DNA from 2 places in the Paenibacillus sp. MMO-177 genome. Region 2 is predicted to be linked to the other one. Evidence: a T-box and tRNA genes for the amino acid it is inferred to sense, from the RefSeq annotation. Region 2 holds a T-box; the other holds one or more tRNA genes.
The links. The T-box of region 2 lies ahead of leuS (leucine--tRNA ligase). A T-box ahead of a tRNA ligase gene usually reads a tRNA of that ligase, here a tRNA-Leu.
Positions count from the first base shown of each region.

Region 1 (3,412 bases), on a different contig from region 2:
CTGTCGCCTTGGCTGCTTTACGTTCGTCCCTCGGCGTCTCGATGTAGTTCACAAATTCCACGGTCATATATTTTATCAGATCATGTCCATTTGCCACTGCCCGATCACCTCTTCGGTTTTTTTGTTACTAGAAGTTTGCCCGGAATGTCCCGATCATAAACATGCATGAGTTTTCCTTCAATAAGCCACGCTATCGATAGCTGCTTTACACGCAAGTCTTGGGCATAATGAAGGAGGAGTTCAAATTGTTAGTCATGCGGGTTGCCGTTTTTATGTTTATCGGCTTGCTTAGTCTTGCGCCGCAGCCGTCAGCTGCCCTGGCCCTTCCGGAAAACAAACAGCAAATCGTACATGCACCTGAGGACGGTTGGACGATGCCTTCGGCTGTCGTGTTGATTGATGCCGGGCACGGCGGAATTGACGGAGGAGCAACAGCCGGAAATACGTTGGAAAAAGATATAAATCTGGCCATTGCCCAGAAGCTGTACATGCTTCTTAATAGTCAGGGTATTCCGGCCGTACTGAATCGTACGGGTGATTATGCGCTTAGCGAAGATAACCGGTGGCATGTGAGCAAATCGCGCCATAAGCGCGATTTGTCGCAACGCCGCCAGTTAACCGATGAGATTGAGACAACCATGCTCGTTAGCCTTCACGTGAACTGGACGAAGGACAAATCCAAGCATGGTCCGCTTGTTCTGCATCAGTCTACCGGCGAAAGCGCGCTTCTTGCTTTTTGCATACAGGATACGCTGAACAGACAACAACACACCGCCTTCTACCCGAGAGAAGGCAAACCTTTCTATTTGCTTCGCAAAGTCGATCAGCCTGCTGTCATTGTTGAAATGGGCTTTATCAGTCATGAAGGCGACCGGACGATGCTTACCAACCCTCGCGAGCAGCTTCGCGTTGCCACGGCGATCGCCTCAGGGATTCGGCAGTATAAATGGATCACCAGATGAAGCAGGAACCAGATCCGACAGCTTGACGAATTGAACTTGGCCGTCTGATTGCATCGCAGGAATGGATGCCTTGAGGACGGCTGCGGTTTTTTTGCCAGGAGGACCCACATGGCCAATAACGATGCAAGTATCATGGGATTCCAAATGCTTCTTCGCAATCGTCATTTGTTTCGATACATGCTGCTCCGTATATACGTCATCAAGGAATACGTTGTTCGCGAGTGCCGGTACGCCAAGCTCTTCCGTCACTTTGGGCACAACGGTCTTGAATGTCGTACGGCTGTCAAGGAAGAATAATCCGCGCTCCTTGCAGACCGAAAGGACGATGCGCATAATCCGTTCGTCAGCCGTAATTTTGGAGCCCATATGATTGTTCATGCCTACCGCATACGGAACGTTGTCAATGGCCTCTTCTACGCGCTTCCTGATCTCGGCATCGCTGAGATCAGCCGTAATGGCACCTGGACCCAGCCAATTTTTTTGCCCTTTATTTGGCTCCATCGGCATGTGCACAATGACATCATGCCCAAGTCGATGCGCTTCTTCGGCGTCCTTTTTGGTCGTTGGCATAAACGGCATAATCGCTACCGTAAATTTAACGGGCAGCTGCAGCATCTCTTCGGTGCCGTTCATCCCGTTGCCGAAATCATCGATTACAATCGCGAACTGTCTTTCGGACTTCGCTTGTTCTTCCTCAGCGGCTATTGCTTGTCCCGCACCGGCGGGCATCAATAACACAAGTGCAATGATCCAAATGACAGCTGCACTTTTAGATTTGTTCACGTCATACACCCTTTCCCTTTTATCTCCTTCATTGTTTGTCCAACCGAGGAAAAATATGCTGAATTTTGCAACTTTATTAGGTGGGTTGACGAATGAATCCCGTGCATGCTACCATAAGGGACGTAATAAGGCATGCGGTCGTGGCGGAATTGGCAGACGCGCTAGATTCAGGTTCTAGTGGTGTAACAGCCGTGGAGGTTCGAGTCCTCTCGACCGCACCATACATAAAGGGTTTCAGCGCGTGAGCTGAAGCCTTTTTCTTTTTCTTAACTAATTCTCAACAAACTGCTTGACTCTTCTCACTAGATAATGTTATGATGTTTTTCGTTGGCAACAACATTTGCGGTCGTGGCGGAATTGGCAGACGCGCTAGATTCAGGTTCTAGTGGTGTAACAGCCGTGGAGGTTCGAGTCCTCTCGACCGCACCATACATAAAGATTCAGAGGTTTTGGTCAGTCTAGCAATAGACAACCAAAACCTTTTTCATGTACCCTGGCCCAAAAAAAAGCAGGAAACCCTGCGTAAACAGAGTTGCCTGCTGTACTTATACTTGTTATTCAACAGAACCGCGTTCGCTTGAGGCAAACTCAAAACGGTAATTGCGGCTCAGCTTGACGACCCGTCTGTTGTGACGACGGATGACAACCGTTGTATCATCCCATGCAACAACGATACCAATCACGTCGTTTACTTCCATTTCGTCCCGAACGACACGGACCTTTTCGCCGCTTAGGCGAAACTGATCCAACTGCTCTTCACTAATCACCGCTACTACCTCCGTACGGACTATCCGACATGCTCCTTGGAATCATTGGTTTCGTACCATTCGTCGAGCACTCTTGAAGACATGACGCGCTTTGCGATATATTCTGCTTGACGTTCCGTGAATTGACCTTTCCATTCCTCGCCGAGCTCATCGCAAAGCTTCACAATCGTAAGAAGTTCGGACCATGCAACATAACGCTTGTACCAGAAAAATTGCGGATGCTCAATCATATAAGGATACAAATCATCAAACTCCGTATGTTTGCAATCCAGTGCGCGTTCGAAGTGAATTTTCGCGTCACCCAGTTTCGCAGTCAAAAATTCAGAAGTTAACATTGCCGCTGCCTCCCCTCGGTTCGTTCACTCTATCATTATAACTTAGTCGAACTGAATTTGCCCGTTTTTCAAAGAAGCAACATTTACTAACGACTCTACCCGGACACCTTGCTCGCGGAGCGTTCTCGAACCCGCCTGGAAGGATTTCTCCAGGACAATTCCCATGCCGACAAGCTCTGCTCCGGATCTTTCGATGATCTTGATCAATCCGCGTGCTGCATCGCCGTTTGCGATGATATCGTCGATGAAGAGCACTTTATCCTCGGCCGACAAAAACTGCTTCGACACCATAATATCGGTCACCATTCCCTTTGTGAAGGAAGGAACACGCTCCGAATAAGCATCCGGATCCGCGATTAAAGTTTTCTTGCGACGCGCAAATACAAGAGGTACGCCTAGTACGTACGCCGTAGCGTACGCAACGGGAATACCGGAGGATTCAATCGTAAGAACTTTCGTAATTTTCTCGTCCGCAAACCGTTTTGCGAATTCATGTCCCATTTCCATCGTAAGAGCAGGATCGACCTGGTGGTTAAGTATGGAATCCAGTCGCAACACATCGTTC
Region 1 is NZ_JBBCUR010000002.1:1,156,284-1,159,695, forward strand. Features, by position in the region: gene WFK81_RS10935 (YqzE family protein) at 1-97, opposite strand, end outside; gene WFK81_RS10940 (N-acetylmuramoyl-L-alanine amidase family protein) at 255-962, shown strand; gene WFK81_RS10945 (divergent polysaccharide deacetylase family protein) at 927-1,691, opposite strand; tRNA gene WFK81_RS10950 (tRNA-Leu) at 1,880-1,966, shown strand; tRNA gene WFK81_RS10955 (tRNA-Leu) at 2,088-2,174, shown strand; gene WFK81_RS10960 (hypothetical protein) at 2,300-2,512, opposite strand; gene WFK81_RS10965 (hypothetical protein) at 2,533-2,847, opposite strand; gene WFK81_RS10970 (xanthine phosphoribosyltransferase) at 2,890-3,412, opposite strand, start outside.
Region 1: it encodes a tRNA-Leu, which carries the amino acid that the T-box ahead of leuS (leucine--tRNA ligase) is inferred to sense. The anticodon was not compared.

Region 2 (3,412 bases):
TTGTGCCGTCTTCCAGATGCAGAATCGGAATCGGCTCGCCCCAATAGCGCTGGCGGCTGAACAGCCAGTCGCGCAGACGGTAAGTGACTTTGCCGCGGCCTTTGCCCGAGCCTTCCAGATGCTCGATCATCGTTTTGATCGCGTCTTCGTTGTTCAGACCGTTCAGGAAATCGGAATTGACATGAGGGCCGTCGCCCGCATATGCCTCTTTCGTTACATCGCCGCCTTGAACGACTTCAAGAATTGGCAGATCGAACTGCTTCGCAAACTCCCAGTCGCGGGTATCATGGCCCGGTACCGCCATAATGGCGCCTGTTCCGTAACCGGCAAGCACGTAGTCGGCAATCCAGATCGGCGTCTTCGCGCCATTAACGGGGTTGATCGCGTAAGCGCCTGTGAATACGCCTGTTTTATCCTTCGCAAGGTCGGTACGCTCCAGGTCGCTCTTGCGAGCGGCTGCTTCCTTGTACGCTTCAACCGCTTCGGCTTGGTCAGCCGTCGTGATTTGGGCAACCAGCTCATGCTCGGGAGCCAGTACGCAGTAAGTTGCGCCAAACAGCGTATCCGGACGCGTCGTAAATACAACAAGCGATGCGTCATGACCGTCAATGGCGAAGGTTACTTCGGCGCCGGTCGATTTGCCGATCCAGTTGCGCTGCATGTCTTTGATGCTTTCCGACCAGTCGAGCTCTTCCAGGTCCTCGAGCAAGCGCTCGGCGTATTCCGTAATTTTCAGCATCCATTGGCGCATCGGCTTGCGGATAACCGGATGGCCGCCGCGTTCGCTGAGGCCATCGATCACTTCTTCGTTCGCCAGAACGGTACCCAGCGCAGGACACCAGTTAACCGGTACTTCCGCTACATATGCAAGGCCTTTATTATACAATTGGATAAAGATCCATTGCGTCCATTTATAGTAATCCGGATCCGTTGTGCTGAATTCGCGGTCCCAGTCGTACGAGAAGCCCAGCGATTTGATCTGGCGGCGGAAATTGTTGATGTTCTCCACCGTGATCTCGCGCGGATGGCGACCCGTTTGCAGAGCGTATTGCTCTGCCGGCAGACCAAACGCGTCCCAGCCCATCGGATGAAGAACGTTGTAACCGCGCATCCGTTTGTAACGGGATACGATGTCCGTAGCCGTGTAGCCTTCCGGGTGACCTACGTGGAGGCCCGCGCCGGATGGATACGGGAACATATCAAGGGCGTAGAATTTTTTCTTGCCCGGATCTTCCGTCGTTGCGAATGTTTTATTCTCATCCCAATACTTCTGCCATTTCGGCTCTACCGCAAGCGGGTTGTAGCCTTGAAATTCCTGACTCATCATCATTTCCTCCTAAAAAGTGTGCACGCGAGCGCATCACAAACATAAAAAAACTCCCGCCCCCAGCGTATTATCGCTAGGGACGAGAGATTATTCCCGTGGTACCACCCTAGTTAACGTCCGGCATGCTTTGCCTTCCGTTCACTCATTGCCTTTAACGCAGGCTAATCGTTGCGCTGGTAACGCAAAGCTCCGAGGCGAGATTCATATCGCTGCAGGTCCGGCTTGCACCATCCGCCGGCTCTCTTAGCCTTGCTCCGCGACATTACTGCTCCTCATCAACGCCATTAAGTATAGAAAAACATGGTTAGACCCGATTATACCGCCAAGAAGGCCGCATGTCAAGATATGCCGGTAGTTGCCAAGCTATCCGAGCAAATCCGGATTATACGTGAGGCATCCGGCAATAATCATGCCAACGCTGCATGAAATAAGCAGAATAAGAATACCTACGGCGATGTTATTTTGCTCAATGGCTTTAAAGATGGTCACATTCACCTTGAGCCCTTTGCCAAGCAGATAAGTAATCAGCTCCGTCAAGTAGTAGAGGATAACTAGCGCAACGATCCCGATTACGCCCCATAGCAGCATATCGGAGAGCGATACCGAGTTTTCCGCAGCCGCGCGTATAACGATGGCCAGACCGGCCAGCCTGCCGCCAAGCGACAAGGCCGCCGACGCATTCCCTTTGAATATGAGGGCAAATTCCTTATTTTTGGTGGTGAATTCGAACAAGAGAAGCCCTGCTATCATAATCGCAAAGCCTGTCAATGAATAAAGCAAGAAATCCACATATAAATTACCGTCCATTCCAAATTAGCTCCTTACTCTGATTTAGTAATGCCAACCGGCAAGAAATAAGATAAATTATCCGTAATCGGGCTGCCGATCCGAATGCCTATGGCACCCGCTTTTCCTCCGACCAGAAAGCTTCCGAACATGTACGAGCCCTCACGCTCTCCCTTTTCCGTCCGGAATTTGGCGGTTGGCAGCTCTGCGTATTCCTGATAGACCGGAAGGTAATGAGCGTAGGAGTTATGACTATCCTCCACCGCTATCGTACCGTCGCCATCGAAAATTTTCACCGTATCCCCTTCGCGCCCAAAAGCCGGTTTCATTACGTATTTCGTCCGCCCTTGAAGAAAGCGGTCCGGCTCCAGATAGGTCGGAAGAAAATGCTCCCCGATCCAACCCTGCTCTTCTTCGGTAAAGAAAGGACTCCTTTCTTCATGCAAGCCCCAAATAATAGCCTGGACCGCCTTGGATTGGAGAAGGAACGCAGACGGCGGATTAATGACCGCGAGCTTCTTTTGTTCGATGAGCTCCAGCAGCCATAGTCCGATCGGATTCCCATCTTCGTCTTCATCCTCAATAAAATTTTCTACCGGGAAGGTCTGGCGGTACAGAACGTGAATGCGATTGCCCTCCCCGTCATACAACCCGATATGCCGGATAATTTGAAGCTGGTCAAGCGGAACAAAGGCCGAAGGCAACGGCAGTAAGCTCTGCAGGTAAAGAGCCGTCTTGGCGTCTTCCACGTTATCTCCATGCGCCGTAAACGCAACATGAGGAGCAATCAGATCGTCCCCGAGATATTCCAGACTTTCGATAACCGCTTTCTCGACCGCAAACGCAAGCTGCTTCTCAAAGCCCTTATTCGGGTTATAGCGGTCAAAAGCTTCGCAGACCAGGCCATTCACCTGATGGAGCTCCTTGATAAAGGTGGGAGTATCCGAATTGATCTCCATGCATTTGAACGTCTCCCCTGCCTTCACCAAATCCAGTCTGGCGATAACGCTCTCGACCGATAAGCTCCTCATTCTTGCGTAAGACAAGGTCTCGCGCGGAAAACCAAGCATCAGCAATGTTTCGTCATCGACGGTGCGAAGCAATTGGGCGGTCTTGTAAAAAATATGGCCGATTCGGTTCGTCGATTCGCGAATCCTATGAACCTCTTCCTTCGTTATATCGTATAGGTCATAGAGGGAATACTCCTCGCCGTACAAATCTGCCCAATAATTTTCAATTCCGGAATAAAACGCGCTTCTCTTCTCGGCGAAATCCTTCACGGCCTAGCCTCCGCTAATG
Region 2 is NZ_JBBCUR010000003.1:614,816-618,227, forward strand. Features, by position in the region: gene leuS (leucine--tRNA ligase) at 1-1,324, opposite strand, end outside; T-box leader at 1,400-1,615, opposite strand; gene WFK81_RS14180 (DUF350 domain-containing protein) at 1,691-2,134, opposite strand; gene WFK81_RS14185 (glutathionylspermidine synthase family protein) at 2,149-3,393, opposite strand; gene WFK81_RS14190 (aminotransferase yhxA) at 3,397-3,412, opposite strand, start outside.